Regions from separate parts of the Streptomyces sp. NPDC107471 genome, predicted to be linked through region 1. Evidence: riboswitches for the same ligand, from Rfam matches in the RefSeq annotation. Region 1 holds a riboswitch; the other holds the start of a gene.
What was found. A riboswitch is a leader RNA that binds a small molecule or an ion and turns the genes downstream of it on or off. The one in region 1 is predicted to bind ZMP and ZTP.
Positions count from the first base shown of each region.

Region 2: linked by a shared signal. The riboswitch ahead of ACZ66S_RS13185 (bifunctional 5,10-methylenetetrahydrofolate dehydrogenase/5,10-methenyltetrahydrofolate cyclohydrolase) and the one ahead of ACZ66S_RS07675 (glycine hydroxymethyltransferase) in region 1 are both predicted to bind ZMP and ZTP.

Region 1 is NZ_JBVJPC010000002.1:605,559-620,107, forward strand. It holds gene ACZ66S_RS07660 (hypothetical protein) at 1-567, shown strand, start outside; gene ACZ66S_RS07665 (hypothetical protein) at 720-1,385, shown strand; gene ACZ66S_RS07670 (hypothetical protein) at 1,526-2,179, shown strand; gene ACZ66S_RS07675 (glycine hydroxymethyltransferase) at 2,233-3,684, opposite strand; ZMP/ZTP riboswitch at 3,726-3,815, opposite strand; gene ACZ66S_RS07680 (LLM class flavin-dependent oxidoreductase) at 3,926-4,777, opposite strand; gene ACZ66S_RS07685 (glutathionylspermidine synthase family protein) at 5,222-6,409, opposite strand; gene ACZ66S_RS07690 (hypothetical protein) at 6,422-6,805, opposite strand; gene ACZ66S_RS07695 (DMT family protein) at 6,942-7,796, shown strand; gene pdxR (MocR-like pyridoxine biosynthesis transcription factor PdxR) at 7,891-9,312, opposite strand; gene ACZ66S_RS07705 (carboxymuconolactone decarboxylase family protein) at 9,359-9,856, shown strand; gene ACZ66S_RS07710 (carboxymuconolactone decarboxylase family protein) at 9,853-10,323, shown strand; gene ACZ66S_RS07715 (isocitrate lyase/PEP mutase family protein) at 10,320-11,048, shown strand; gene ACZ66S_RS07720 (ABC transporter substrate-binding protein) at 11,049-11,996, opposite strand; gene ACZ66S_RS07725 (ABC transporter permease) at 11,998-13,938, opposite strand; gene ACZ66S_RS07730 (quaternary amine ABC transporter ATP-binding protein) at 13,938-14,549, opposite strand, start outside.
Region 2 is NZ_JBVJPC010000003.1:802,273-816,821, forward strand. It holds gene ACZ66S_RS13165 (YncE family protein) at 1-22, opposite strand, end outside; gene ACZ66S_RS13170 (TetR/AcrR family transcriptional regulator) at 207-869, shown strand; partial or broken gene ACZ66S_RS13175 (PLP-dependent aminotransferase family protein) at 928-1,065, shown strand; gene ACZ66S_RS13180 (glycosyltransferase) at 1,082-2,305, opposite strand; gene ACZ66S_RS13185 (bifunctional 5,10-methylenetetrahydrofolate dehydrogenase/5,10-methenyltetrahydrofolate cyclohydrolase) at 2,471-3,322, opposite strand; ZMP/ZTP riboswitch at 3,345-3,427, opposite strand; gene ACZ66S_RS13190 (nuclear transport factor 2 family protein) at 3,482-3,847, opposite strand; gene ACZ66S_RS13195 (hypothetical protein) at 4,021-4,311, shown strand; gene ACZ66S_RS13200 (ABC transporter ATP-binding protein) at 4,396-6,150, opposite strand; gene ACZ66S_RS13205 (rhodanese-like domain-containing protein) at 6,240-6,803, opposite strand; gene ACZ66S_RS13210 (metal-sensitive transcriptional regulator) at 6,894-7,181, shown strand; gene ACZ66S_RS13215 (sulfite exporter TauE/SafE family protein) at 7,185-7,934, opposite strand; gene ACZ66S_RS13220 (rhodanese-like domain-containing protein) at 7,931-9,475, opposite strand; gene ACZ66S_RS13225 (S-(hydroxymethyl)mycothiol dehydrogenase) at 9,652-10,737, shown strand; gene ACZ66S_RS13230 (MBL fold metallo-hydrolase) at 10,737-11,366, shown strand; gene ACZ66S_RS13235 (serine hydrolase domain-containing protein) at 11,523-12,719, shown strand; gene ACZ66S_RS13240 (SDR family oxidoreductase) at 12,814-13,728, shown strand; gene ACZ66S_RS13245 (SDR family NAD(P)-dependent oxidoreductase) at 13,967-14,549, shown strand, end outside.

The DNA of each region.
Region 1 (14,549 bases):
CGGTACGACCCGTCGGCGGTGCCCTCGCCGGGAGCGCAGGTCCCCGGCTGCGGGCGTTCGCTGTCACTGGCGCAGGCCGAACGGCGGGCGGGGTTCGAGCCGCTGGTGCCGGCCGCGCTCGGGGCGCCGGACGCGGTGACGGTGACGGCCGAGCCGCGGGGGCGGTCCCTGGTGAGCCTGTGCTGGCGGGAGCGGGGGCACACCGTGCGGCTGGACCAGTACCCGGCGCGGCTGGACATCGGCTTCACCAAGCGGGTGCGGGAACAGCCGGAGTGGCTCTCGCTGCGCGGGGACGCCTCGGACCCCGGGGCGGTCCACGACACGGCTCTGTGGTTCCCGCGGCCCCATCTGCTGAGTTTCTGGCTGGTGGACGCGTCCGGCTCCCCCTACGTCCGCGAGCAGCGGACCGCCGGGCCGACGCTGCTGTGGATGCACCGGGCGGGCGTCCCGGACGCGGCGGACGTGACGCTGCGGCTGGAGGGGGTCCCGTCGAAGGCGCGAGCGGTGGAGATCGCGAGGTCCGTCGGTGAGCCGCAGGGCGAGGGCGTCGGGAAGCCCTCGGATTAGTGCGGGCGGAGTGGGAACCCCGCCGGGCCGGGCGGTGTACCAGAAGTGACACGCGGCTCGCGGACGGGCCGCACGGGGATCGTCTGTTGGGGGTCGGCATGAGGAGCGTCGCGAGTGGACTGAGGGGTCGCTGTCGTGAACTGACGGCGGGAATGGGGGTGTTGACGGCCGTGCTCGCCGTGTCGGTGTGGGGTGCGCCGTCCGCGTCGGCGGGCGGCCCGACGAGCGTGCTGGTGGTCTCGCCGGAGAGCGGGGAGACGGCGTCGCTGTACTGCTCCGAAGAGGAGTACAGCGAGTTGGCGCGGCTGCTCGGTCCCCCGAGCGCGGGCACCCGGACGAAGCCGCCCGAGGCGAATCTGCTCGCCGCCCGGCAGATCAACGTCACCTGGATGGCACACGACGTCTCACCGTGGCGACTGGACCAGGTCTTCCCGGTGGCGGACGGAAACCAGGTGTGGATACACACCGCGGCAGACGTCCCGGAGACGGTGAACGGCCATTGGCACCTCACAAAGAACCCCGCCCAACTGCGTTCCCTGCTCAAGGACTTGGGCGTGATGGGCAAGGTCTCCGGCGAGGGCCACGCCATCTTCCCGACCCCTGCGGGCGGGCCGGGGAGCGAGGCGGGGGCGGTGGACACGACAGCGTCCGCGGGCTCGGCCTCCACTGTCGACGACGACACCGAGTGGTGGTGGGCGCTTCCCGGTCTGGCTGCGGGGGCGGTACTGGCGCTGGTGCTGCGGCCGCTCGTGCTGCGGAAGCCGTGGGAGCGGCCGCGCCGAGAGCCGGGGCCGCGCCAGGAACTGCGTGATGTGTGACGAAAGGAGGTGCTCGCGAGCTTGAGGAAGCGAGGCCGAGTCGATCGAGGGGGATGACAGTGCGGAGCAGACTCGCATTACTCCGGCGCACACGACACAGGTCGCTCGCGGTGCTCGCACCGTTGGCCGTCGTGGTGACCGTGCTCGCGGCACCCGCGGCCGGTGCGGCGACACCGCCGACCGGGCGGGCGGGCCTGGACAGGCCCGACCTGGCCATGGTCGTCACCGGTCACTCGGGGCGGGCGCGAGCCGTGCGTGCCGACGAGCCGTACTTCACGCGGCTGTGGCAGCTCCTGCAACCGACGTACACGGGCACCGAGCGGGTGTCGGGCGCGTGGGAGGAGGGCCGCTATCCGGCGGTGCGGTTCACCGTGCTGTGGGGGCTGACGGGGGTCGGCGGCTGGCCCCGGACGGATTCGGCGCCGGGAGGTGATGTGGCGGTGGCGCGGGAGGACCAACTGTTCCTCGCCGGGGACGGCACGCCGTGGGTGCGTTCGGATCCGGCGCCGGAGCGGGAGGACGACGACATCCGCTGGCACCGGGCCCCGCGGGAGGTCTACGACCGGCTCGACCGGGCGGGCCTCGCGGGACTTGCCGGCGGTGCCGCCGGCGGACCGGGCGCGGAGGCCAAGCGGTCGGAGGGACCGGACCACGGCGTGTGGTGGGCGGTGCCGGGGCTCGTCGTGGGGTTCGCTGCGGGAATCGGCGGCACGCGGCTGATACGCCGCGCGGCGGTCGGGCCGGGAGCCGGACCGCCGCGGGACGAACCACGACAGGAACTCATCGATCTCTAGGAGTCACCGGTCCAGGAGCCACCGCTCCTTGACAACTCAAGAGAGGACGCGGGTCAGCCGAGGTCGACCTCCGGGTACAGCGGGAAGCCCGCCACGAGGTCGGTGGCCCGGTGGGCGATCTCGTCGGCGACCTTCGGGTCCAGGACGTGCTGGGCCTTCGAGGGTGCGCCCTTGCTGGTGGTGCCGGGCTCCGTGGCGGTGAGGACGCGGTCGATGAGACCGGCGACCTCGTCCATCTCGGCGGTGCCGAGACCGCGAGTGGTCAGGGCGGGGGTGCCGATGCGGATGCCGGAGGTGTACCAGGCGCCGTTGGGGTCGGCCGGGATGGCGTTGCGGTTGGTGACGATGCCCGACTCGAGCAGGGCCGCCTCGGCCTGGCGGCCGGTGAGGCCGTAGGAGGAGGCCACGTCGATCAGGTTGAGGTGGTTGTCGGTGCCGCCGGTGACCAGGGTGGCGCCCCGGCGCATCAGACCTTCCGCGAGGGCGCGGGAGTTGTCGACGATCCGCTGGGCGTAGTCCTGGAAGGAGGGCTGCCGGGCCTCGGCGAGGGCGACGGCCTTGGCGGCCATGACGTGCGGGAGGGGTCCGCCGAGGACCATCGGGCAGCCGCGGTCGACCTGGTCCTTGAGGGAGTCGTCGCACAGCACCATGCCGCCGCGCGGGCCGCGCAGGGACTTGTGGGTGGTGGTGGTGACGATCTGGGCGTGCGGCACCGGGTCGAAGTCGCCGGTGAGGACCTTGCCGGCGACGAGTCCGGCGAAGTGGGCCATGTCGACCATGAGCGTGGCGCCGACCTCGTCGGCGATCTCGCGCATGATCCGGAAGTTCACCAGCCGCGGGTAGGCCGAGTAGCCGGCGACGATGATCAGCGGCTTGAACTCACGGGCCGAGGCGCGCAGGGCGTCGTAGTCGACGAGACCGGTGGCGGGGTCGGTGCCGTAGGAGCGCTGATCGAACATCTTGCCGGAGATGTTGGGGCGGAAGCCGTGGGTGAGGTGGCCGCCGGCGTCCAGGGACATGCCGAGCATGCGCTGGTTGCCGAAGGCCTGACGGAGCTCGGCCCAGTCGGCGTCGGAGAGGTCGTTGACCTGGCGGACGCCGGCCTTCTCCAGGGCGGGGACCTCGACGCGCTGGGCGAGGACGGACCAGAAGGCGACGAGGTTGGCGTCGATGCCGGAGTGGGGCTGGACGTAGGCGTGGCGGGCGCCGAAGAGTTCCTTGGCGTGCTCGGCGGCCAGGGACTCGACGGTGTCGACGTTGCGGCAGCCGGCGTAGAAGCGGCGGCCGATGGTGCCCTCGGCGTACTTGTCGCTGAACCAGTTGCCCATCGCGAGGAGGGTGGCCGGGGAGGCGTAGTTCTCGGAGGCGATCAGCTTGAGCATCTCGCGCTGGTCGTGGACCTCCTGGCCGATGGCGTCGGCGACGCGCGGCTCGACGGCGCGGATCACGTCGAGGGCGGCGCGGAAGGCCGTGGACTCGGTGGACAGGGGCTGCTGCTCTGACATGGCGGCCTCCGGGCTGCGTGGCTTGAAGCGGTCACGGTTCACGGTTCGGCCCAGGCGCACGGCACTTGGTCACTCACAGGCCGCTCCCTGATGGTCCGTCCCATCCCAGCGCGCCAGTCACGGCCTGTCGGCCAGCCTACCGGGCACGCCGAAAGGCACCTGTGCGGCGTCCACCATGCGAGCGACGGCTTCGAGGCCGGACCGCGGGGTCCGGGCCTCGAAGCCGTGGGCGCGGTGGAGGTCAGAACAGCGTCTCGGCGAGGCGGTCGACCTGGTCGGCGTCCGAGGCCCAGCAGTAGAGCATCACCTCGTCGGCACCGATGTCGAAGTAGGCGTCGACGGTCTCCCGGATCTGCCGGGACGTGGTGAGCAGGCCGGCCTCCATGTATGCGACGTGGCCGCTGAAGGCGTAGTAGTCGCGGAGGTTGCGGAGGGCCTGGTCCAGGGTGCTGTCCGGGCCGAGAGCGACGTTCGCCTGGGCGACCAGGCGGGGGCGGCCTGGGCGGTCGTGCTTCTGCCAGGCGGTTTCGGCGTCGCGGAACAGGTTGGACATGAAGGAGGGCGGCAGGGCGGCGCCGAGGAAGCCGTCGCCGAAGCGGCCGACACGGTCGAGGGCGGCGGGGGCGAAGCCGCCGAAGAGGACCTCGGGGCCGCCGGGGGTCTTGGGTGCGGGCCCGATGGGACCGGCGCCCTCTCCGTACGGCTCGCCCGCCCAGGCGCGGCGCAGCAGGGTCATCTGCGCGTCGAGGCGGCGGCCCCGGCGGTGCAGGTCGATGCCGGCGGCGAGGCAGTCGTCCTCGCGGCCTCCGATCCCGATGCCGAGTGTGAAGCGGCCGCCCGAGAGGCGGTCGAGGGTCGCGGTCTGCTTGGCGAGCAGGGCGGTGTTGTGGAGGGGCGCGAGCAGCACCTCGGTCTGGACGCGGATGCGGGAGGTGGCACCGGCGAGGGTCGCCAGGGTGACGAGGGGCTCGGGGTTGTCGTAGACGAGACGGTCGAGCAGGCCGAGGGTGCGGAAGGGGCCCGCGTCGGCGCGCCGGGCCCAGGTGAGCAGTTCGGCGGGGTCGTCGATGGGGAGGCCGAGGCCGATGTTCATGGAGAGTCCTCCGGAGGGCGTGCGGGATCCGCCGGTCGGCCGGATCCTGTGCCGCCCCTCCGTGGTCCCACGCGCTGTGCGCGGACCTGCTCCCGTTCTGCGGCGATGGCTCAAGAGAGCATGTGCGTCAGAGTGAGGTGACCGTAGCGCGGGCGGGCGGGACGCGACAACGCGTTTTCTTGTCGGCCGCGGAGGGGGTGCGGGGGCGCGGCTCGGGGGTGTCACGTCGGACTGGCATTCCGGCTCACCCAGGCCAGTACTCCGGCTCACGGCGGGCCTCACTCCGACTCATCCAGGCCGGCACTCCGACCCACGGCGGGCGGGACTCCGGCTCACCCAGGCCCGCACCCCAGCTCACCTCGAGCCAGCCAACGCTCCCGACTCACCCCACCCGGAAGACGCCGCCTGCCGCCCCCGCCCTCAGCCTCTGCCCCGCCCTCCCCCTCAAAGGATCACGTGCGGCAGAAAGCGTGCGTACTCGTCTGTGATGAGGCCGGAGGACTCGCGGATGCCGAGGCCGGCCGCTTCGTCCTGGACGACCCAGGCGCCGAGGACCACGTGGTTGCCGTCGAAGGCGGGGAGGGGGGCCAGCTCCTGGTAGCAGCACGGCTCCTCGCGGGGCACCGCAGCGGTGCCGGGCGCGTGGACCGTCACGCCGGCACCCTCGCGGCCGAGCAGGGGCTTGGCGACGTAGCCGGTCGTGGTGGCCAGGTGCCGGGGGCCGTCGAGGTAGGCGGGGAGGAGGTTGGGGTGGTCGGGGTACAGCTCCCAGAGGATCGCGAGGAGGGCCTTGTTGCTGAGGAGCATCTTCCAGGCGGGTTCGATCCACAGGGTGCTGCCGGTGCCGCCGCCGTTGTCGAGACTGTCGAGGACATGGGTGGCGAAGCGGTCGGTGGTGAGCCACTCCCAGGGATAGAGCTTGAAGCAGCTACGGATGAAGCGGAGCTGGTTGTCGACGAAGCGGCCGGAGAGGGAGTCCCAGCCGATCTCCTCCATGGAGATCCAGTCGGTGTCCAGGCCGGCCTGTTCGGCGGTCTCCTTGAGGTAGGCGACCGTCATGAGGTCCTCGCCGAGTTCGTCGGCGGAGGAGTGCGCGAAGTAGAGCGGGCTGCCGGGCGGCAGGAGGGCGGCCTGCTTCTTCCAGGCGGCGACGAGGCGTTCGTGGAGGGAGTTCCACTGGTCGGCGCCGGGGAAGCGCTCCTCCATCCAGAACCACTGCGGGGAGGCGGCCTCGACGAGGGAGGTGGGGGTGTCGGCGTTGTACTCCAGCATCTTGGCCGGGCCGCCCTCGCCGTCGTGGCGGAGGTCGAAACGGCCGTAGAGGGAGGGTAGTTCGGCACGCCGGTGCCAGGACTCGGCGACCGCCTCGGCCACGCGCGGGTCGGTGATGCCGAGGTCGGCGAAGCGGTTCGCGGTGACGATGTGGTCGGCGGCCGCCAGGCACATGCGGTGCAGGGTCTCGACGGTCTCCTCCAGCTCCTCCACCTCGGGGAGCGTGAAGGAGTAGTAGGCGCTCTCGTCCCAGTAGGGGCGCAGGGAGCCGTCGGGGTGACGGGTGAGCGGGTAGACGAGGCCCTGGGTCTCGACGGTCCGCTGCCAGTCGGGGCGGGGGGTGATGGTGTGTCGGCGCATGATGCTCGGCCGTCAGCCGCCGGAGCTGCCCTTGCCGACGCCACTGTGGCTGTCGCTGTCCCCGCTGCCTCCGCTGCCGAAGCCGCCGCGGTCGACCCCGCTGCCGCCGCTGCCCGACGAACTGCCGGAGCCCTTGCCGGACTTCTTGGTGAAGGAGCCGCCCGTGACCCAGGTGCCCTTCTTCTTGCCGCCGTAGTAGTAGGAGCCGTTGACCGAGGTGCTGGACTTGCAGTTCTTGTCGGCGACGACCTTGTAGCCCTTGCCGAGGGTGTAGCTGTCCCGGTCGACGCAGCGCTTGTCGGGGTCGGAGGAGCAGGCGGTCAGGGCCATGGCGAGCAGTCCCACGCCGCCTAGTGCGACCGTGCCCGAGCGAAGTTGCCGGCGTGCGTCCGCCATGTCGGTGTCTCCCCCTTGGTCAGGCCGTGGGCCTGGTGTGCGTGTGTCCGGCGGACAGCTTAGAGATCAGTAAGAGCTTCACCCAAGGCAGCCCACCTCTCTTCACCTCCCCTAGGGTCACTTTGTGCTCTTTGGAATGGTGTGTGCTCTCGGTGCCTCGGTCTGCTTCGGCACGGCCACCGTGTTGCAGGCGATGGCGGCCCGGGCCGCGGAAGTGGGTGGCGGTGACAGCGGGGGGTCGGCGTTCGCGGTGACGCTGTTCCTGCGGGCGGTGCGGCAGTGGCGGTATCTGGCCGGGCTGGCCCTGGACGGGGTGGGGTTCCTGCTGCAGATCGCCGCGTTGCGGTCGGTCCCGATCTACGCGGTGGGCGCGGCGCTCGCGTCGAGTCTCGCGGTGACGGCGGTGGTGTCGGCGCGGTTGCTGCGGGTCCGGCTGAGCGGGGCGGAGTGGGGGGCGGTCGGGGTGGTGTGCGCGGGAATGGCCCTGTTGGGGATCGCGTCCGGGACGGAGGGCGACCGGGGCGGTCCCGCGGCCCTGGGGTACGTGATGCTCGGGACGGCCCTGGCCGTGCTGGGGCTCGCGCTGTGGGGCGGGCGGCTGCCGGACCGCGGGCGGGCGTTGGCGCTCGGGCTGGGTGCCGGGTTCGGGTTCGGGGTGGTCGAGGTGGCGGTGCGCCTGATCGACTCGCTCGAGCCGTCGGCGCTGCTGGCCAACCCGGCGACGTACGCGCTGCTCGTCGGCGGCGGCGCGGCCTTCCTCTCGCTGACCTCGGCGCTGGAGCGGGGGTCGGTGACCACGGCGACCGCGGGGATGGTGATCGGGGAGACGATCGGGCCCGCGCTGGTGGGGGTGGTGTGGCTCGGGGACCGTACCCGGGAGGGGCTGGCGTGGGTGGCGGTACTGGGGTTCGCGGTGGCCGTCGCGGGGGCGTTGGCCCTGGCCCGGTTCGGTGAGGCCCCGGCGCATTCCGTTCAGGAGCCCGCGCCGTGAGTCCCGTGCGGGTTGCTTGAGTTGCTGCCGGTAGGGCTCAGCGTTGTGAGCCCTACCGACGGAATGAGATCCGGTGATTTTCGGTGGGGCGGTGCTATTCGGGCAGCACCGCGCACAGTGCCTCCAGCGCTCCTGACCAGGCGTGGTCCGGCGGTGTGCCGTAGCCGACGACGAGCGCGTCGCGCCGCTCGACGACGGCGTCGGGGTGCTGGTAACGGTGCAGTCCGTGGACCGCGAGGCCCTGCCAGGCCGCCGCCCGCAGCGCCGGCTGCTCGGTGCCCGGCGGGAGCCGCAGCACCACGTGCAGGCCGGCCGCGATCCCGGTGGCGTGGACCCGCGGGGCCCGCCGCGCGAGTTCGGCGACGAGGGCGTCGCGGCGGCGCCGGTAGCGCAGCCGGGCGGCACGCACATGACGGTCGTAGGCGCCGGAGGTCAGGAACTCGGCGAGGGTCAGTTGGTCGAGGGCCCCGCAGGTGTCCAGGTCGCCCTTGGCTGCCGACACCTCCTCCATGAGGCCGGGCGGCAGCACCAGCCAGCCCAGTCGCAGGCCGGGGGCGAGGGACTTGCTGGCCGTGCCCGCGTAGACGACGTGGTCGGGGTCCAGGCCCTGGAGGGCGCCGACGGGCTGGCGGTCGTAACGGAACTCGCCGTCGTAGTCGTCCTCGACGACCAGGCCGCCGGTGCGGCGGGCCCAATCGACGACGGCCGACCGGCGGTCGCGGTGCAGGGTGCCGCCCATCGGGAACTGGTGGGCGGGGGTGAGCAGCACCGCGTCCTGGTCGGTCAACTCCCCCGGGTCGGTGCCCCGTTCGTCGAAGGGCAGTGGCACGGTCCGCAGGCCGGCGGCCGCGAGCAGGTTCCAGTGCGCGTCGAGGCCGTACGACTCCACGGCGACCGTGCGGGCGCCCCGGGCCCGCAGCACCGCGCCGAGGAGGCGCAGTCCGTGCGCGATGCCGGCGCAGACGAGGATGCGGTCGGGGTCGGCGCGCACCCCGCGGGCGCGGGAGAGGTACTCGGCGAGGGCGGTCCGCAGTTCGGGGCGGCCGCGCGGATCGCCGTAGTCGAGGGCCTGGTAGGGGGCGGTGGCGAGGGCGCGGCGGGCGGCCTTGAGCCACTCGGCGCGCGGGAAGGAGGCGAGGTCGGGGGTGCCGGGGGCGAGGTTGTGGATGGGGCGCCCGGGTTCCCGGGGGCGGGGCGCGGCCCCGGTGGGCGGGACGACCGTACTCCCCCACTGCCTTGAGGGCGTGGGAGGTGCCCCCATGGAGACGCGGGTGCCCGAGCCCTGGCGGGCGGTGAGCCAGCCCTCGGCGACCAGGTCGGCGTAGGCGTCGGCGACGGTGTTGCGGGCGATGCCCAGGTCGGCGGCGAGGGCGCGGGAGGAGGGCAGCCGGCTGCCGGGGGCGAGGCGGCCGGTGCGGACGGCCTCGCGCAGGGCGTCGGTCAGGCCCCGCCGGACACCCCCGCCGGAGGGTTCCAGGTGCAGGTCGATGCCGGAAGTGGCCCGCGGTTTCGCCATGGAAGTGGACCATACCCTTGGGCTGCCCGGCTCCTAGGGTCGAGCCATGACCACAGAGGAAACCGTCCGGTACACCCCCGAGCACACGCCCCGGCTGGCCTGGGCCCAGCACGCCCCCGAGGTCTACAAGGCGATGCTCCGCCTGGACACCGCCGCCCGCCGGGGTCTCGACCCGCGGCTGCTGGAACTGGTGAGGATCCGTGCCTCGCAGCTCAACCACTGCGCGTTCTGCCTCGACATGCACTCCAAGGACGCCCTCGCGGCCGGGGAGAGCGTGGAGCGCATCATCCAGCTCGGCGCGTGGGAGGAGTCGAAGCACTTCTACACGGAGAAGGAGGTCGCGGCCCTCGAACTGACCGACGCCGTCACCGTGCTCACCGACGGCTTCGTGCCGGACGAGGTGTACGAGCACGCCGCCAAGCACTTCGAGGAGGCCGAGCTGGCCCAGTTGATCGCCGCGGTCACGGTGATCAACGCGTGGAACCGGTTCGGTGTGACGTGCCGCTTGGTCCCGGGCCACTACGAGGCGGGGCAGCACCAGTGAGCCGTACGGACGTCCTCGACCGCGAGGTCGGCCGGGCGCTGTCCGCGCTCAGCGCCGCCGCCAAGCAGGGGCTCGGCGACCCGGCCCTCGCCGAACTCGTCGTCATCCGGGCTTCGCAGCTCAACCACTGCGCGTTCTGCCTGGACATGCACCTCGCGATCGCCCGTGAGCACGGGGTGGGCGAGAAGCAGCTCGACCTGCTGGCCGCCTGGGAGGAGGCCGAGGGTGTCTTCGACGAGCGGGAGCGGGCCGCGCTCGCGCTGACGGAGGCGGTGACCGTCCTGACGGGAAGCACCTCCGGGACGAAGTCGGGGGAAGGCTTCGTGCCGGACGACGTGTACGCCACCGCGGCCCGGCACTTCGACGAGGTCCGGCTCGCCCATCTCATCGGTCTGATCGTCGCCATCAACAACTGGAACCGGGTGATGGTCGCGCGCCGGATCGCACCGGGGGGTCATCGGCCGTGAGCGGTGTGGACGTCTTCCGTGCCCTGCACCGGAACCGGCTGCCGGGTGACCCCCTCGTCCTGCCCGGCCCCTGGGACGCGGTCAGCGCCCGGGTGTGCGAGGAGGCGGGGTTCCCGGCGCTCGCCACGCCCAGCGCGGGGATCGCGGCCGCCCTGGGCCACCGGGACGGGCACACACCCGCCGACGAGATGTTCGCCGCGGTGGCGCGCGTCTGCTCGGCCGTGGACATCCCGGTGTCGGCGGACGTCGAGGGCGGGTACGGGCTGGAGCCGAAGGAGCTGGTGGAGCGGCTGCTGGAGGCGGGGGCCGTGGGCTGCAACCTGGAGGACTCCGAGAACGGCGCCCTCAAGGACCCGCACCGGCACGCCGACTGGCTGGCCGAGGTGCGGCACGCGGCCGGTGACCGGCTCTTCGTCAACGCCCGCGTGGACACGTTCGCCCACGGCGACGGTGACCCCGAGCGGGCCGTCGAGCGGGCCGCGCTGTACGTCGCCGCGGGCGCCGACTGCGTCTATCCGATCGGTGCCCCGGTGAGGGTGCTGCCGTTGCTGCGGTCGGGGATCGAGGGCCCGCTGAACGTGTTCGGGAAGCTGGACGGCGAGGGCCCCTCGCCCACCGAACTCGGTGAACTCGGGGCCACTCGCGTCACGTTCGGGCCGGGGCTCCAGCGTCGGGCGGCGCTGGCGTTGCGCGGCCTGTGCGGCGAGCTCGCGGCCCGCCCGTGATCAGGACAGCCACGCCTTCCATGTGGACTCGTGGCTGTCCACCCACTTCTTCGCGGCCTCCTCGGGCGTCAGCTTCTGGTCGGCGATCATCAGGGAGACCTGGTTCTGGTCCTCCGTCGTCCACTTGAACCTCTTGAGGAAGGCCGCCGCCTTGCCGCCGCTCCTCGCGAAGTCCGTGTTGAGGTACTTCTGGAGCGGGGTGTGCGGATAGGCGCAGGCGACCTTCGCCGGGTCGGCGTCGCAGCCCTCCTTGTAGGCGGGCAGCTTCACCTCGGTCATCGGGACCTTCTCGAACAGCCACTGGGGGGCGTACCAGTAGGTCAGGAAGGGCTTCTTCTCCTTGGCGAACTGCCGGATCTGGGTGATCTGCGCGGCCTCCGAGCCGGCGAACACCACCTGGTAGTCCAGCTTGAGGTTCTTCACCAGGGCCTTGTCGTTGGTGACGTAGGACGGGGAGCCGTCCATCAACTGGCCCTTGCCGCCGCTCTCCGCGGTACGGAGCTGCGAGGCGTACTTGTTGAGGTTCTTCCAGTTCGTGACGTCCGGGTGCTGCTTGGCGAAGTAGGTCGGCACGTACCAGCCGATGTGCCCGGTCACGCCGAGTCCGCCGCCCGGCGTGATGGTCTTCTTGTCCTTGACGTACCGCTGTTCCTGTTCGGGGTGGCCCCAGTCCTCCAGGATGGCGTCGACGCGGCCCTGGCTGAGCGCGTCCCAGGCGGGCACCTCGTCGACCTGCACGGTGTCGACGCGGTAGCCGAGCTCGTGCTCCAGGAGGTACTGGGCGACGGCCACGTTGGCCTGGGCGCCGACCCAGGACTGGACGGACAGGGTCACCGACTTCGCGCCCTGGGCGTTGGCGAAGGGCGAGGCCTGCTTGGTCATGTCGGCGGCGCCGCAGCCGGTGAGCAGCAGCAGGGCGCCGACGCCCGCGATGGCACGTACACGCATGTCAGGCTCCCTTCCCCGGCCGGCGTTCCGTCGGCTGGGTCACCCGGTCGAGCATCAGGCCGAGGCAGACGATGGCGGCGCCCGCGACCAGGCCGGTGGCGAGGTCGCCCTGGGCCAGGCCGAAGACGGTGTCGTAGCCGAGCGCGCCTCCGCCGACCAGACCGCCGATGACGACGACGGCGAGGACGAGGACCACGCCCTGGTTGACGGCGAGCAGCAGCGCAGGGCGGGCGAGCGGGAGTTGGACCTGCCGCAACTGCTGCCACCTGGTGGCGCCGAGCGAGCGGGAGGACTCCATGGCGGCCGGGTCGACCTGGCGCAGGCCCTGGGTGGTGATGCGGACGACGGCGGGCAGCGCGTAGACGACGGCCGCGGCGGCGGCGGGCGCGCGGCCCACGCCGAACAGCGCGACGACCGGGATCAGGTACACGAACTGCGGCATGGTCTGGAAGACGTCCAGGACGGGCCGCAGCAGTCGTTCGACGCGGTCGCTGCGGGCCGCCGCGACGGCGGTCGCGAAGCCCAGGACGAGGGTGACGGCGACGGCCGCGAGCACCTGCGACAGGGTGTCCAGCGCCGGGGTCCACACGCCGAGCACGCCGATCGAGGCCATGGCGAGGACCGCGGTGAGCGCGGTGCGCCAGGTGCCGATCAGCCAGGCCAGGGTGGCGACGACGAGCAGCACGGACCACCAGGGCAGTCCCTGGAGTCCGTCGCGGACCGGGTCGAGGACCCAGGTGGTGAAGTGGGCGGCCCAGTCGGCGGTGCCGCCGATCACGGGGACACCGGAGTACAGGTGGGCCGTCATCCAGTCGACGGCCCGGTTGACGGGCTCGGCGATGTTCAGGGTCCAGGCGTCGGGCCAGTCGAGGCGGCCCAGCAGCCGTCCGGCGACCGCCACGAGGACGGTCCCGGCGAGGGCGTACGCCCATCCCGCGCGCCCCTGTCCCTCGCTGCCGTCGCCCGCCGCGCCGGTGACACGGTCGAGGACGACGGCCAGCAGCACGATCGGGATGCCGGCCGCGAGGGCGGCGCCCACGTCGACCGAGGCCAGCGCCTGGTAGACGCGGTCACCGAGGCCGGCGGCGCCGATCACGGACGCGATGACGGCCATCGACAGCGCCATCATGATGGTCTGGTTGAGGCCGAGGAGGAGTTCCTTGCGGGCCAGCGGGACCCGGGCGGTCAGCAGCCGCTGGCGGGCGGTGGTGCCGAGCGACTCGACCGCTTCCAGCACCTCCTTGTCGGCACCCTGGAGGCCGAGCGCGGTGAGGCGGGCCATGGGCGGGGCGGCGTAGACGACGGTGGCGAGGACGGCGGCGGGCACGCCCATGCCGAAGACCAGGACCACCGGCAGGAGGTAGGCGTAGGCGGGCATGACCTGCATGGTGTCCAGGACCGGGCGCAGGACCTTGTCCATGCGGCGGGACAGTCCGGCGGCGAGCCCCAGCAGGACGCCGACGACGACCGAGGCGAGGACGGCGACGACCATCAGGGCGAGGGTCTGCATGGTGGGGACCCACATGCCGAGCAGACCGCAGGCGAGGAGCGCCACCGCCGTGCCCAGGGCCAGCCGGACACCGGCGACGCGCCAGGCCACGAGGGCGCCGAACGCGGTGACACCGGCCCAGCCGGCGCCGAGCAGGACGAGGTAGACGGCGCGTACGGAGATCACGACCACGTTGCTGACGTAGCCGAAGCCGTAGAGGAACAGCGGGTGGCTGTCGCGGTTGTCGATGATCCAGTCGCTGGCGCTGCCGAGCGGCTTGGTGAGGTCGACGGTGAGGGCGCCCGGCCAACTGCCGCTGGCCCAGCGCGCGTTGGCCAGGGGCACGAGGATCGCGGCGGCGAGGGCGATGAGCAGGAGCTTGTGGACCGCCCGGTGCCTGAGCAGTCCGGTGGGCAGGGCGCGGGGCGTGTTGGACGCGGTGACGGTGGCCATCAGACCGCCTCCTTGCGGAGCTCCGTTCCGGAGGCTCCCCCGGGGAGCTCCGTACCGGCGACCACACCGAGCAGGCGCTCGTGGTCGACGACGCCGAGGCAGCGTCCGTTCTCCACGACGCAGGCCGGCCGGCCGCTGCCTGCGACGACCTTGATGGCGTCGGCGACGACGGCGTCGGGGGCGAGGGCGCCCGGGTGGGCGGGGCCCGCGCAGTCACCCGGCTTCATGGCCCGGCGGACCGTCATGACCTGTTCGCGGGGCACGTCCCGGACGAACTCACGGACGTATCCGTCGGCCGGGGAGCCGACGATTTCCTCCGGGGTGCCGAGCTGGACGACCTTGCCGTCGCGCATCAGGGCGATCCGGTCGCCGAGCTTCAGCGCCTCGCTCAGGTCGTGCGTGATGAAGACCATGGTGCGGCCCTCCTCGCGGTGCAGGCGGACGACCTCCTCCTGCATGTCCCGCCGGATCAGCGGGTCGAGGGCGCTGAACGGCTCGTCGAACAGGAGGACCTGCGGGTCCACCGCGAGCGCCCGGGCGAGGCCGACGCGCTGCTGCTGGCCGCCGGAGAGCTGGGACGGCTTGCGCTGCTCCATGCCCTCCAGGCCGAC
Region 2 (14,549 bases), on a different contig from region 1:
GTCCGGGCTTGAGAACAGGCATGGCGGGTCTCCCTCGGGGCGGCTCATGACAGGGGCATGCCAAGACGGCGAAACTGAAGACGCGTGCTTTCAGAGTCAACTTACTGCAAAGTAAGGAAGGTGTGCCCTTCTCCACAAGACTGCGTGCACGACAAAATTGGCGCTCATACGGGAGGCCGGACGCTCCGGCCCGGGTGGGAGGTTCGGTGACGGGCAGGCTCAAGGCCCCGACCGGTCGCTACGGCGGCAAGACAGCCGCGGAGCGGCAGGCCGAGCGGCGCCGCCGCTTCCTGGACGCGGCGCTCCAGCTCTTCGGGGACGCGCCCGGTTACCGCGCCACGACCGTCGCGGCCCTCAGCGAGGCCGCGGGCCTGTCCACCCGCCAGTTCTACGAGGAGTTCCGCACCCTTGAGGACGTTTTGGCCGCGCTTCATCTGGAGGTCAACGACTGGGCGACGGCGGCCGTGATGGCCGCGGTGGCCGACGCGGACCACATGCCGCTCGCCGAGCGCGCGGCCGCGATCTTCCGGGCGTACGCGGCGAGCGTCACATCCGATCCCCGCCGGGTGCGGATCACGTTCGTCGAGATCATCGGCGTCAGCGCGCGGCTCGAGGAGCAGCGGCTGGCCCGTCGGGCGCACTGGGTCGACCTGGTCTGCGCCGAGGCGGACCGGGCCGTCGCGCGGGGCGAGGCGGCCCGGCGGGACTACCGGCTCGCGGCGACCGGCTTCATCGGCAGCGTCAACGGGCTGCTGCACGACTGGAACGCCGGATGGGTGGACGCCACCCTGGACGAGGTGGTGGAGGAACTGGTCCGCCAGTTGCTGGGCATCCTGCGGCCGCCCGGGTGGGACACGGGCCGGGAGTGAGCGGGCCGTCCCGACCCTCGTGACGCGCACCCCTCGCGGCAGCCGACGCTGATCCACTGGGACGTTGATCGTCGAAGAAGACCACGACGGCGAGTCCCGCCACGACCGGCAGCCCATCGGGACGCTCCAGGGGTCGGACCCGGGGCAGGTCGCCCCCCTCGGGACGGCCTCCAGGACGCTCGGACCCGCGCTCCGGCCGGCGGACCGGTGCGTCAGAGCCCGGCCACCGCCTCCAGCACCGGTGTCACACCGTCCTCCTCACGGATGCGCGCCCCGAGCTCCCGCGCCTGCTCCCGGTACTCCGCCTCCCGCGTGACCCGGAGCAGGGCCGCCTCCAGCGTGTCGGCGCTCAGGCGCCGCAGCGGCAGGGCCCGCGGGGCCACGCCCAGCGCCACCAGCCGCGCCGCCCAGAAGCTCTCGTCGAACTGGACCGGTACCGGTACCGCCGGCACCCCGGCGCGCAGACCCGCCGCCGTCGTACCCGCGCCCGCGTGGTGGACCACGGCCGCCATCCGCGGGAAGAGCGCGGAGTGCGGCACCTCGTCGACGGTCAGCATGTCGTCGCCCGTCGCCGACAGGCCCGCCCAGCCGCGCTGGACCACTCCGCGCAGACCGGCCCGGCGCAGCGCCCGCACGATCGCGGCGCTGATCCGCTCGGGGTCGGGCACGGTCGCGCTGCCCAGACCCACGAACACCGGCGGCGGGCCGGCCCCGAGGAACCGCAGCAGGTCGTCGGGGAGCGGCGCGTCGCCGTCGTACGGCCACCAGTAGCCCGTCACGTCCAGCCCGGACCGCCAGTCGCCGGGCCGGGCGACCACCCGTGGACTGAAGCCGTGCAGGACCGGCCAGCCCTGTCGTTCGCGGGTGCGCAGTGCCGCGGTGGGGCCCGTGCGTGGCAGGTCCAGGCGGGCCCGGAGCGGGGGGAGGGCCGCGGCGAAGACCTGCTCCACTGCCAGGTTCAGGCCCAGCCCGGCGACCCGGTTGCCCAGGCGGCCCCAGGAGCCGACGCCCAGCATGGGCGGCGCGAACTCCCGGGTGGGAGCGAGGGGTTGGAGATTGAGGCCGAGACTCGGCAGGCGCAGGCCCTCGGCGATGGCGTGGCCGAGTGGTGCCACCGAGCCGGACAGGAGCAGCGCGTCGCTCACCCGGGCGGCGGCCACCAGGTCGTCGACCATCTCCACGGCCAGCTCCCGCGCCATGGACACCACCCGCACCAGCTTGCCCACGCCGGTCGTGCTGCGGTGCAGGGCGCGCCCGCGCGAGGACTCCAGCTCGGCGCGGGGATCGAGCGGCAGGGCGTGGAAGCCGAGGCCGGCCCGCGTGGCCAGCGGCTCGAAGCGGCCGTGGGTGACCAGCGTGACCTCGTGCCCGGCCCGCGCCAGACCGTGCCCCAGCCCGGTGAAGGGAGCCACGTCACCCCGGGAACCCGCTGTCATGATCGCTACTCGCACGCCGACAGTATGGCGCCGGGCGCCGGCGCCCCGTGCGAACGACCCGTGCGCATCGGCCAGTTCACCCGCACCGCAGCCGAGGTCTCGCCGAACGCTCCGTGATCCGGGACTGCAACGGCCAGAACAACCAGAAGTGGACGCCGAACTGACCTAGCCCTCCCGGGCCGCCGTCTCCGCCGCCCGCACGGTCTGCTCCAGCAGCGTGGCGATGGTCATCGGACCGACCCCGCCCGGCACCGGCGTGATCAGTGAGGCCCGCTCCACCGCGGAGTCGAAGTCGACGTCACCGACGTTGCCCGCGTTGTAGCCGGCGTCGACGACGACCGCGCCGGGCTTGATGTCCTGGCCGCGGATCAGCCGGGGCCGGCCCACCGCGGCGACCACGATGTCCGCCTCCCGTACGGCCGCCGACAGGTCCGTCGTACGGGAGTGGCAGTAGGTCACCGTGGCGTCCCGGGCGAGCAGCAGCATCCCGGCCGGCTTGCCGAGGATCGCGCTGCGGCCCACGACCACGGCCCGCTTGCCGGACGGATCGACGCCGTACTCGTCGAGCAGGCGCATGATCCCGCCCGGGGTGCACGACACGAACCCCGGCAGGCCGAAGCTCATCGTCGCGAAGGAGGCGAAGGTGACGCCGTCGACGTCCTTCTCCGGAGCGATCGCCTCGAACGCGGCCCGCTCGTCGATGTGCGGGCCCATCGGGTGCTGGAGCAGGATGCCGTGCACACCGGGGTCGGCGGACAGGGCGCGCAGCGTGCCGACCAGCTCCTCGGTGGTGGTGGCCGTGGGCAGTTCCACGTGCCGCGACTCGATGCCGGCCGTGCGGCACCGGTTGCGCTTCATCCGGACGTAGGTGACGGAGGCGGGGTCCTCGCCGACGAGGACCGTCGCGAGACAGGGCGCCCGGCCGGTGCGCGCGGTGAGGTCGGCGGCCCGCTTCGCGGTCTCCTCGACGATGCGCCGGGCGAACGCGGTGCCGTCCAGCAGCCGTGCCTGGGACATGATCCACTCCTGAGCCGATCGAAGGAATCGCCCAGGCGCACGGCATCGAGTGTGCGGACCGCTCCACGGTGGTGCTCCACCTCAGCGCCAGTCACGGTCCGGACATCACATTAACCGACGCGGTACGACGGCCGGGTCCGGCCCCTCGGCGTCCTTCCGTCACTCGTCCCAGGCCTGGATCACGGTCTGTTCGACGATCTTGCCGTCCCGGAGCGTCAGCATCGACTCGGACAGGACGCGTACGCCGTCGGAGTACAGACAGGACTCGGTGAAGGCGACGTGGTCGCCGTCGACGACACACCGTTCCATCGTGTGCGTCATGTCCCGGCTGTAGACGTCGTCGAGCATCGCGCCGATCTCGTCCCTGCCGTGCACCACCTTGGGGTGGCTGGGCTGACTGTTGCGGTCGACGACGCGTATCTCGGCGTCGTCCGCGTAGAGCGACAGAAGGTTCGACGCGGAGTTTCCTTCGATGCCGCTGCGGAGGGTTTCGCTGGTGAATCCGGGGCTTGCCGCGGTGCCCATGGTGACCTCCTTCGAGGGCCGCGACCCGACAGGGAGCGGGGTCGCGCAGGGCTGTTTCTTCGAGACTCCTCCGTCCCGGCGGCCACGGCAAGCGCGGGACGGGCGCTCCGCCTGACGGGTGAGGGGCATCGGCCGGCCGTGTCCGGGAGGGGCCCGGCGGCGTTGCTGACAACATGATCTCAACTCGCCGTATCGTTGCCGCCGTCGGTCTCGCCGTCGGCGTCACCGGTCTCACCGCCCCCCTCGCGAACGCGGCCGACGCGGCCGCCTCGGACGCCGGGCTCAACCCGGTCACCGTGCTCGACTCGCTCGCGTCGAGCGAGATCCCCGTGGAGCACAGGGACGAGATCCCGCCGGTCTCCCGGCAGCTCGCCGGCCTCAACCGGGTCAACGACCTGAACCAGCTCGGTCAGGTCACCGGTCTCGTCGCCCCCGTCACCGGGCTGGTGCCGGCCGTCCACTGACCTCCGCACGGAACTGCGAGGGCCACCCGGACCGCCGGGTGGCCCTCGACGCATGTCCGTCCCCGCCGGGACCCGCCCCCGCGCTCAGCCCGCCGTGGCGAGGAACTGGGTCGCCGCGAGTTCCGCGTACAGAGGATCGCCCTCGACCAGTTCCCGATGCGTCCCCACCGCGCGGACGCGCCCCGCGTCCATGACCACGATCCGGTCGGCCATCGTCACCGTGGACAGCCGGTGCGCGACGACCAGCACCGTGGTCGTGCGCGCCACCTCCGCCACCGTGTCCCGCAGGGCCGCCTCGTTCACCGCGTCCAACTGCGAGGTGGCCTCGTCCAGCAGCAACAGCCGGGGCCGCCGCAGCAGGGCCCGGGCGATCGCCACCCGCTGCCGCTCCCCGCCGGACAGCTTGGTCCCGCGGTGCCCGACCAGCGTCTCCAGCCCGCCGGGCAGCTTGGCCACCAGACCGTCCAACCGGGTCGTCCGCAGCACCCGCGCCAGCGCGTCCTCGTCCGCCTCCGGGTTCCCGAGCAGCAGGTTCTCCCGCAGCGAGCCGGACAGGACGGGCGCGTCCTGCTCCACGTACCCGATCGCGGACCGGAGCCGGGGCAGATCCCAGTCCGCGAGATCGCGGCCGTCCAGCGTCACGACCCCGGCCTCGGGATCGTAGAACCGCTCGATCAGCGAGAACACCGTCGTCTTTCCCGCCCCCGACGGCCCGACGAACGCCGTCATCCCCCGCGCGGGCACCGCGAACGTCACCCCGTGATGGACGTACGGCAGATCCTCGGCGTACCGGAACCGGACGTCGGTGAAGGCGACGGAGGCCGGCGCGGCCCCGTCGGCGGGCAACGGCGCGGGCGGGGCGGCCGGTTCGGCGGGCAGTCGCAGCGCCTCCTCGATACGGGCCAGCGCGGCGGCCCCGGTCTGGTACTGCGTGACCGCCCCCACGACCTGCTGGATCGGCGACATCAGATAGAACACGTACAGCAGGAACGCGACCAGCGTGCCGACGTCGATCGCCCCGGTGGCGACCCGTGCGCCGCCCACCGCGAGCACCGTGATGAACGCGATCTGCATCGCGAGCCCCGCCGTGTTGCCGGCCGCCGCCGACCACTTGGCGGCCCGTACGCTCTGCCGCCACGACTCCTCGGCCGCCGCGTGCAGCGTCCGCTCCTCCCGGTGCTCGGCGCCGGACGCCTTCACCGTGCGCAGCGCGCCGAGGATGCGTTCCAGTGCGGCGCCCATCACGCCGACGGCGTCCTGGGCCTGCCGGCTCGCCCGGTTGATGCGTGGCACGATCACCCCGAGGACCGTGCCCGCGGCCAGGATCACCGCCAGGGTGACGCCCAGCAGCACCGGATCGACCAGGCCCATCATCACCACGGTCGCCACCAGCGTGAGCCCGCCGGTGCCGAGGCCCACGAGCGAGTCGGTGGTGACCTCGCGCAGCAGCGTGGTGTCCGAGGTGATCCGGGCCATCAGGTCACCGGGCTCGGTGCGGTCCACGGCCGGGACGCGCAGCCGCAGCAGATACGACGACAGCGCGCGCCGCGCACCCAGCACCACCGACTCCGCGGTACGCCGCAGCACGTACGAACCCAGCGCCCCCACCGCCGCGTTGGCGACGACCAGAGCCGACATGACGACCAACGCGCCGGTGATCGTGCGGTCGTGGGACAGGTCGTCGATCAACTCCCGGGCCACCAGCGGCAGCAGCAGACCGGTGACCCCGGTCAGGAGCGAGAGCAGGGCACCCGTCAGCAGGGTCCACCGGTGCGGTCGTACGTATCCGAGGAGCAGCCGCCAGGTCGGCGGCCCGGTCTCCGTCTCGGTGCTGCTCACGGTGCTCCTTCGGACCTCACGGCGTGCGGGGCCCTCAGGCTACGTCCGTGCTCTCCCGCAAATCCCGGCGGTACGGGGCGCGATGGGGGTCAGCGGTCCGCGAGCGCGGCCAGGGTCGCGCCGAGATCGGTGGCCCGCGGCCTGTTGTGCGGCAGCCTGCCCAGCAGGGCGGCCATGCCGCAGGTGTCGGTGAGCGCCGAGAACACCAGACCGCCCGCGACCGCCGCGGAGAGCAACTGCCAGGCGGGGTGCAGGAGTCCGAGGCCGAGCCCGGCGAGGACCAGGGTTCCGGCGGTGAGCCGGACCTGGCGTTCCATGGCCCAGACGGCGGGGGCACCCGCGGCCGGCCGGTCGATCCGCTGCCCGGCCGCCGCCCAACCCCGTGTGCCGCCGGCCAGGGTGGCGGCCCGCACGCCGTGCTCGGCGAGGACCTCGCACCCACGCAGGGAACGGGCACCGGAGGCGCAGACGAGGAGCAGTTCCCCGCGCACCTCCCGCAGTGCGGGCAGGGCCCGGTCGAGCCGGTCCAAGGGGATGTTGAGCGCGCCGGGCAGATGCCCGGAGGCGTACTCGCCCGGGGCCCGGACGTCGACGACCGTGAGTTCGTCCAGGCGGGAAGCCGCCTGCGTGGAGTCGAGAACGGTGGGGGTCATGTCGTACGGGATCCTTCCTGGGAGGCTGGTGACAGCCGGTGGTGACCCCGAGGAGGTAAAATACCCCCAAGGGTATGCAGAGGAGTGATGGTGGAGCTTCAGTTCGAGGGCGATGAGCTCAAGTCGGTGCTGAACCGGCTGCGCCGGGCGCAGGGGCAGATCTCCGGAGTGATCAGGATGATCGAGGAGGGCCGGGACTGCGAGGACGTGGTCACCCAGCTCGCCGCGGCCTCCCGTGCCCTCGACCGGGCGGGTTTCGCGATCATCGCGACGGGGCTCCAGCAGTGCCTGACCGATCCCGAGGGCAACCGCGTCGACGGCGAGACGACCGAGCAGATGAAGGCCCGGCTGGAGAAGTTGTTCCTGTCCCTGGCGTGAGCGTCACAGGACGGCGTCCGCCAGCATGAAGGTCGCCACGGCCAGCAGCGCCACGGCGAACGTCCGCCGCAGCGCGTCCGCCGACACCTTGGCGGCCAGACGCCTGCCGTCCCAGGCGCCGAGCACGGCGGCCCCCGCGAACGGGGCGACGGCGGCCCAGTCGACGTCCACGGTCGTGCCCGCGCGGGTCGCCAGCGCGGCCAGGGAGTTGACGGTGATCACCAGCAGACTGGTCCCGACGGCGGCCCTCATGCGCAGTCCGAGGACGTTCACCAGGGCGGGTACGGCGAGGAAGCCGCCGCCCACGCCCAGCACACCGGTCACCGCGCCGAGCCCCGCCCCGGCCCGGGCGACACGACTCGTGCGCACCGGCACACCGTCCGGCCGTACCGCTGCCGAGGGCCGGAGCATCCGCACGGCGGCGAGGGCGGCGACCACGGCGAACGCCCCCGTGAGCACGCCGGACGGCAGCCGCGCGGACACCGCACCGCCGATCGCCGCGGGCACGAGCCCCGCCGCCGCGAACAGGGCGCCCTCCGGCCGGCGCACCGCGCCTTCCCGGGCGTGGGTGACCAGCGCGGTCACCGAGGTGAGCGTGACCACGACGAGCCCGGCGGTGGTGGCCGCGGCCGGATTGAAGCCGAGCAGATAGATCAACGCGGGTACGGCGAGCATGCTCCCGCCACCGCCGAGCGCACCGAGCGCCAGACCGGTGAGCCCGCCGGCGACCAGCGCGAGAACGAGGGCGCTCACGGGGTGCGCGCGACAGGACCGGCCGAGGCTCCGGCGGCGGGGGAGCCGTGCGCCGCGCCCCGGGCCGCCCCGTCCACACCGGGCCGCCCACCGTCAGGGAGCTGGTCCCTCGAACCGCCCGTGCCGAGCCGCCCGTGCACGGCTTCCGCGCCGCCCGTCTGTTCGTGCGCCGCCGTCCCGGGGGTCGTCGTCATCGGCAGCCCCGCCTCGGCCGCGGCGGCGAACCCGTCGTCGACGGCGACCACGTCACGGCCCACCGCGTCGAGGATCGACGCTGCAACGGCCGCCCGCGTCCCGCCCGCGCAGTGCACCCACACAGTGCCGTCCGGTATCTCCGACAGCCGGTCCCGCAGCCGGTGCAACGGGATGTGCACCGAACCCCTGACATGGCCGCCCGCCCGCTCCGCGTCCCGTCGCACGTCCAGCACGACGACCCCGTGGGGCCCCCGCGCGGCCAGGTCGGCGAACGTCCCCCGCGGGAACGCGCGCGGCGCGTCCCCCTCCCGCACCCACTCGGCCGGGGACCCGGTGGCCGCCGCGGCCGGGCGGTCGATGCCGACGCGGGCCAGTTCCCGCTGGGCGTCGGCGAGTTGGGCGGGAGAGGCGGCCAGCAGAGTGATCGGCCTGCCCCAGGGCACCAGCCAGGCCAGATGGGTCGCGAGCTGCCCCTCGGCCTCGAAGTTGAAGGTCCCGGCGACATGCCCCTCGGCGAACGCGCGCCGGTTCCGCAGGTCCACCACCCACTCGCCGGCCGCCAGCCGGGCCGCGATCTCCTCGCCGTCCGCGCGGTGCGGCGGGGTCAGGTCCACCGGGCCGGGGCCCTGCGCGTTCACCGGACCCATGTGGGCGTAGTACGCGGGCACGCCGTCCAGCCCGGCGAGCAGTTCGGCGACGAAGGTGTCGACGTCCTTGACCAGGGCCTCGTTCGTGCCGCGTTCCCGCCCGATGGTCGTGGTCGCGCCGCCCTGCGCCCGCCCGGCGGAACAGAAGCTGCCGAACCCGTGCGTCGGCAGCACCTCGGTCCCGTCCGGCAGCTCCGCCACCAGCCGACGCGCGGAGTCGTGCTGGGCCCGCGCCAGCCGCCCGGTCAGGGCCGGCTCCACCAGGTCGGGGCGCCCCACCGTGCCGATCAGCAGCGAGCCGCCAGTGAAGACGGCCACCGCCCGGCCGGCCTCCTCCAGGACGTACGCCGTGTGGTGCGGGGTGTGGCCAGGCGTGGCCAGCGCCCGCAGCGCCAGCCCGTCCTCGATGTCCGCCACGTCCCCGTCGGCGACCGGGGTACGCTCGAACGCCACCCGTGCCCCGGCCGGCACCAGATAGGCGGCCCCCGTGAGCCGGGCCAGCTCCAGCCCGCCGGTCACGTAGTCGTTGTGGACGTGCGTCTCGACGACCCGTGCGATCCGCACCCCGCGCCGGGCCGCCGCCGCGATCACCCGGTCCACGTCCCGCGGCGGGTCCACCACGACGGCAGCGCGGGCGCCGCCCGCCAGGTAGCCGCGGTTGCCCAGCCCCGGCACCTCGATGGTGTCCACGAAGTACACGACAGCGCTCCTCTCCGCACGGAAACCCGGCGGGCTGTATTACCCCCGGGGGTATGTCGTTCACCGTAGCAGAGGTACCCCGGGGGGTATTTTTCCGTGCGGGAACCGGTGCCGTTACTGATCAGTCACGCGTAGGGTCGGAGGGACGTGCACCGGGCGACGGAAGGGGTCAGGCCATGGCGCAGGAGGTACGCGGAGTGATCGCACCCGGCAAGGACGAGCCGGTGCGGGTGGAGACGATCGTCGTGCCCGATCCGGGCCCGGGGGAGGCCGTCGTCCAGGTGCAGGCCTGCGGGGTCTGCCACACCGACCTGCACTACAAGCAGGGCGGGATCAACGACGACTTCCCCTTCCTGCTCGGCCACGAGGCCGCCGGTGTCGTGGAGTCGGTCGGCGAGGGGGTGACCGACGTCGCGCCCGGCGACTTCGTGATCCTCAACTGGCGCGCCGTGTGCGGCAATTGCCGGGCCTGTCTGCGCGGGCGGCCCTGGTACTGCTTCAACACCCACAACGCGAAGCAGAAGATGACGCTCACCGACGGCACCGAGCTCTCGCCGGCCCTCGGCATCGGCGCCTTCGCCGAGAAGACGCTGGTCGCCGCCGGACAGTGCACCAAGGTCGACCCCTCGGTCTCGGCCGCGGTCGCGGGGCTGCTGGGCTGCGGTGTGATGGCCGGCATCGGCGCCGCGATCAACACGGGCAACGTCGGCCGGGGCGACACCGTCGCCGTCATCGGCTGCGGAGGCGTCGGTGACGCGGCGATCGCGGGCTCGAACCTGGCCGGCGCGGCGAAGATCATCGCCGTGGACATCGACGACCGGAAGCTGGAGAAGGCCCGCACCATGGGCGCGACCCACACCGTCAACTCCAAGGACACGGACCCGGTCGAGGCGATCCGTGAACTGACCGGCGGCTTCGGCGCCGACGTCGTCATCGAGGCGGTCGGCCGTCCCGAGACGTACCAGCAGGCCTTCTACGCCCGTGACCTCGCCGGCACGGTCGTCCTCGTCGGGGTGCCCACACCCGAGATGAATCTGGAGCTCCCCCTGCTGGACGTCTTCGGACGCGGCGGCTCCCTCAAGTCGTCCTGGTACGGCGACTGCCTGCCGAGCCGTGACTTCCCCATGCTGATCGACCTGCATCTGCAAGGCCGCCTGGACCTGGAGGCGTTCGTGACCGAGACCATCCGACTGGACGAGGTGGAGAAGGCGTTCGAGCGCATGCACCACGGCGACGTCCTGCGCTCGGTGGTGGTGCTCTGATGTCGGTCCGCATCGAACGTGTCGTCACCTCGGGGCAGTTCAGCCTCGACGGCGGCACCTGGGACGTCGACAACAACGTCTGGATCGTCGGCGACGACCACGAGGTCGTCGTCATCGACGCCGCCCACGACGCCGACGCCATCCTCGAGGCCGTCGGGGACCGCAGGCTGACCGCGATCGTCTGCACCCACGCCCACAACGACCACATCGACGCCGCGCCCGCCCTCGCCGACCGCACCGGCGCCACCATCTGGCTGCACCCCGACGACCTGCCGCTGTGGAAGCAGACCCACCCCGACCGGGACCCCGACGGCCATCTGCGCGACGGCCAGGTCATCGAGGCCGCGGGCGCCGACCTCCAGGTGCTGCACACCCCCGGCCACGCCCCCGGCGCGGTCTGCCTCTACGACCCGGGCCTGGGGACCGTCTTCACCGGCGACACCCTGTTCCAGGGCGGCCCGGGCGCCACCGGCCGCTCCTGGTCGCACTTCCCGACGATCATCGACTCGATCCGTGACCGCCTGCTGGCCCTGCCGCCCGAGACGAAGGTCCTCACCGGCCACGGCGACCCCACCACCATCGGGGCCGAGGCCCCCCACCTGGAGGAGTGGATCGCCCGCGGCCACTGAGCGTCCGCAGCGGGTGTGAATCCCCGCCCGCCGGGTCGCCCACGTGTCGGCTCCGAACGAGTGGACTCGCCGGTAGGCCCCGCGACGGGCGCCTTCCCCCACCGGCCGTCGATGGTGATGTTGCCGTTCCGGCCCGTGACTGGAAGGCGCCCCCGCATGCGACGTACCTCCCACCGCCGACTGCTCGCCGCGACCCTGTTCGTGGCGTCCCTGCTGGTCCCGACGGCGGTGACGCCGGCGACGGCGGTCCCGGCCGCGGCCGCCCCTCCGTCCGGTCGGCACCACTGTCCGCCGGGCGGCCTCGGGCCCGACGCGACCGCACGGCTGGACAGGACGATCGAGGACGTCCGTCGGCAGGCGGGCATCCCGGGTGCGGTCGTCGGACTGTGGATCCCGGGCCAGGGGTGCTACGTCCGCGCGAGCGGTGTCGCCGACAAGGCGACCGGCAGACCGATGACCCCCGACGTCCACGAACGGATCGGCAGCGAGACCAAGACCTTCACGGCCACCGCGCTGCTGGAGCTCGTGGACGACCACCGCGTCCGACTGGACGACCCGATCTCCCGTTACGTCCCCGGCGTGCCGAACGGCGGCCGGATCACCCTGCGCCACCTCGCCGAGATGCGCAGCGGCCTGTTCCCGTACAGCTCCGATCCGGACTTCGTCCATGACCTGCTGAGCGACCCGGAGCGCTCCTTCACCCCCCGGGAACTGCTCGCCTACGCCTTCCGGCACGAGAACACCTTCGCGCCGGGCACGCGGTTCCAGTACTCCAACACCAACTTCGTCCTGCTGGGCCTGGTCGTCGAGAAGGTCTCCGGTCAGCCGCTCGCGGACTTCATCGACACGAGGATCCTGCGGCCGTCCGGGCTGCGTCACACCCTGCTGCCGCAGGGGACGGAGTTCCCCCGGCCGCATCCGCACGGCTACACCGACCAGACCCTCACCGGCGCGGTCGCCGACGCCACCCACTGGAATCCGAGCTGGGCGTGGGCGGCCGGAGCGATGATCTCCGACCTGCACGATCTGCGCCGCTGGGCGGAGATCGTGGCGACCGGAAGACTCCTGAGCCCCGGCACCCAGGCGCAACGGCTCAGGATGCTGCCGACCGGAGTCCCCGGGCTCAGCTACGGCCTCGGCCTCTTCGACGCGGGCGGGTGGATCGGGCACAACGGCTCCATCCCCGGCTACGAGACGGTGACCGTGTACCTGCCCTCGAAGCGGGCCACCATGGTCATCATGATCAACACGGACATCACCGTCGGGGGCCAGGAACCTTCCACCCTCCTCGCCCGGGCGGTCACCTCCATCGTCACCCCGGACCACGTCTACGACGGCGCGGTCGCCCACTGAGTCCACGCGACGACGAAAAAAGGCGACAGAAGATGTCCGGCTTCCCCGGCACCCTCGAAACATGACGACATCCGAGGGACACGGGAGGCCGGACATGTCCGCAGCACTCGAGGGCAAGGTCGCGCTGGTCGCGGGGGCGACACGCGGAGCGGGACGCGGGATCGCGGTGGAACTCGGCGCCGCGGGTGCCACCGTCTACGTCACCGGACGCACCACCCGCTCCCGCCGCTCCGAGTACGACCGCCCCGAGACCGTCGAGGACACCGCCGACCTCGTCACCGCGGCCGGCGGCCACGGGATCGCCGTACCCACCGACCACCTGGACCCCGCCCAGGTCCGCGCCCTCGTCGACCGCATCGCCGACGAGCAGGACCGCCTCGACGTCCTCGTCAACGACATCTGGGGCGGCGAGCACCTCTTCGCATGGGACAGCCCGGTGTGGGAGCACGACCTCGACAACGGCCTGCGGCTGCTCAGGCTCGCGATCGACACCCACGCGATCACCAGCCACCACGCCCTGCCGCTGCTGCTGCGCGGGTCCGGCGGCCTGGTCGTCGAGATGACCGACGGAACCGACGCCTACAACCGCGAGAACTACCGCACCTCCTTCTTCTACGACCTCGCCAAGTCCTCCGTCATCCGCATGGCCTTCGCCCTCGGCCACGAACTGGGCCCGCGCGGCGCCACCGCCGTGGCCCTCACCCCGGGCTGGCTGCGCTCGGAGATGATGCTCGACCACTTCGGCGTCCGGGAGGACAACTGGCGCGACGCCCTGGACCGCGTCCCGCACTTCGCCATCTCGGAGACCCCGCGCTACGTGGGCCGCGCCGTCGCCGCGCTGGCCGCCGACCCCGACGTGGCCCGCTGGAACGGCCAGTCCCTCGACAGCGGCTCGCTCGCCCGCACGTACGGCTTCACGGACCTCGACGGCAGCCGCCCCGACGCCTGGCGCTATCTCGTCGAGGTCCAGGACGCGGGAAAACCGGCGGACGTCTCCGGCTACCGCTGATCCGGCAGGCTCTGGAGCGCCCCGGTGAGCAGCGGCTGGGCCTTCCCGGGCGTCAGCGGGTGCGGGTGGCGGTCGTCGCCGACGTGGCCGGCGGCCCGGTAGGCGAGGGTGACCGACTTCCCCGACGTCCTCGCGGGCGCCGATGACGAGGCCGACGAGCGCGGGGAGTTGCTGTGTGAACGCGGACAAGGACGCACACCGTCTGCCCCGTTGATCATCGAGCGGCTATCTTCGGCGCATGACCCACACCAAGCGATTCGAGGGACACGCGGCACTCGTCACGGGCGCCGCCCGCGGGATCGGCGCGGCGGTGGCCCGCAGGCTCGCCGAGGAGGGGGCACGGGTCATGCTGACCGACCGCGACGGGCGCGTGGTCGAGGAGACGGCGGCACGTCTGCGGGAACAGGGCCTCACCGCACGGGCGGTGGAGTGCGACGTGGCGGACCGCACGGCCGTGGAGGCGGCGGTCGCCGGCACCATGGCGGCGTTCGGCTCCCTGGACGTCCTGGTCAACTGCGCCGCCCGGTGCACCCCGGAGACCCCGCTCTTCGAGGACGACTCCGACGACGAGTGGGCCCGTGACCTGGACATCACCCTGAGCGGACCGTACCGCTGCTCCAAGGCCTCGCTTCCGCACCTCGCCGCCTCGGGGCGCGGCGCGATCGTCACCATCGGCTCCGTCAACGGCCTCCAGGACTTCGGCAACCACGCCTACAGCGCCGCCAAGGCGGGCCTGCACTCCCTGACCCGTACGCTCGCCGGGCACGCGGCCGCCCGCGGGGTGCGCGTCAACATGGTCGTCCCGGGCACGGTCCGCACCT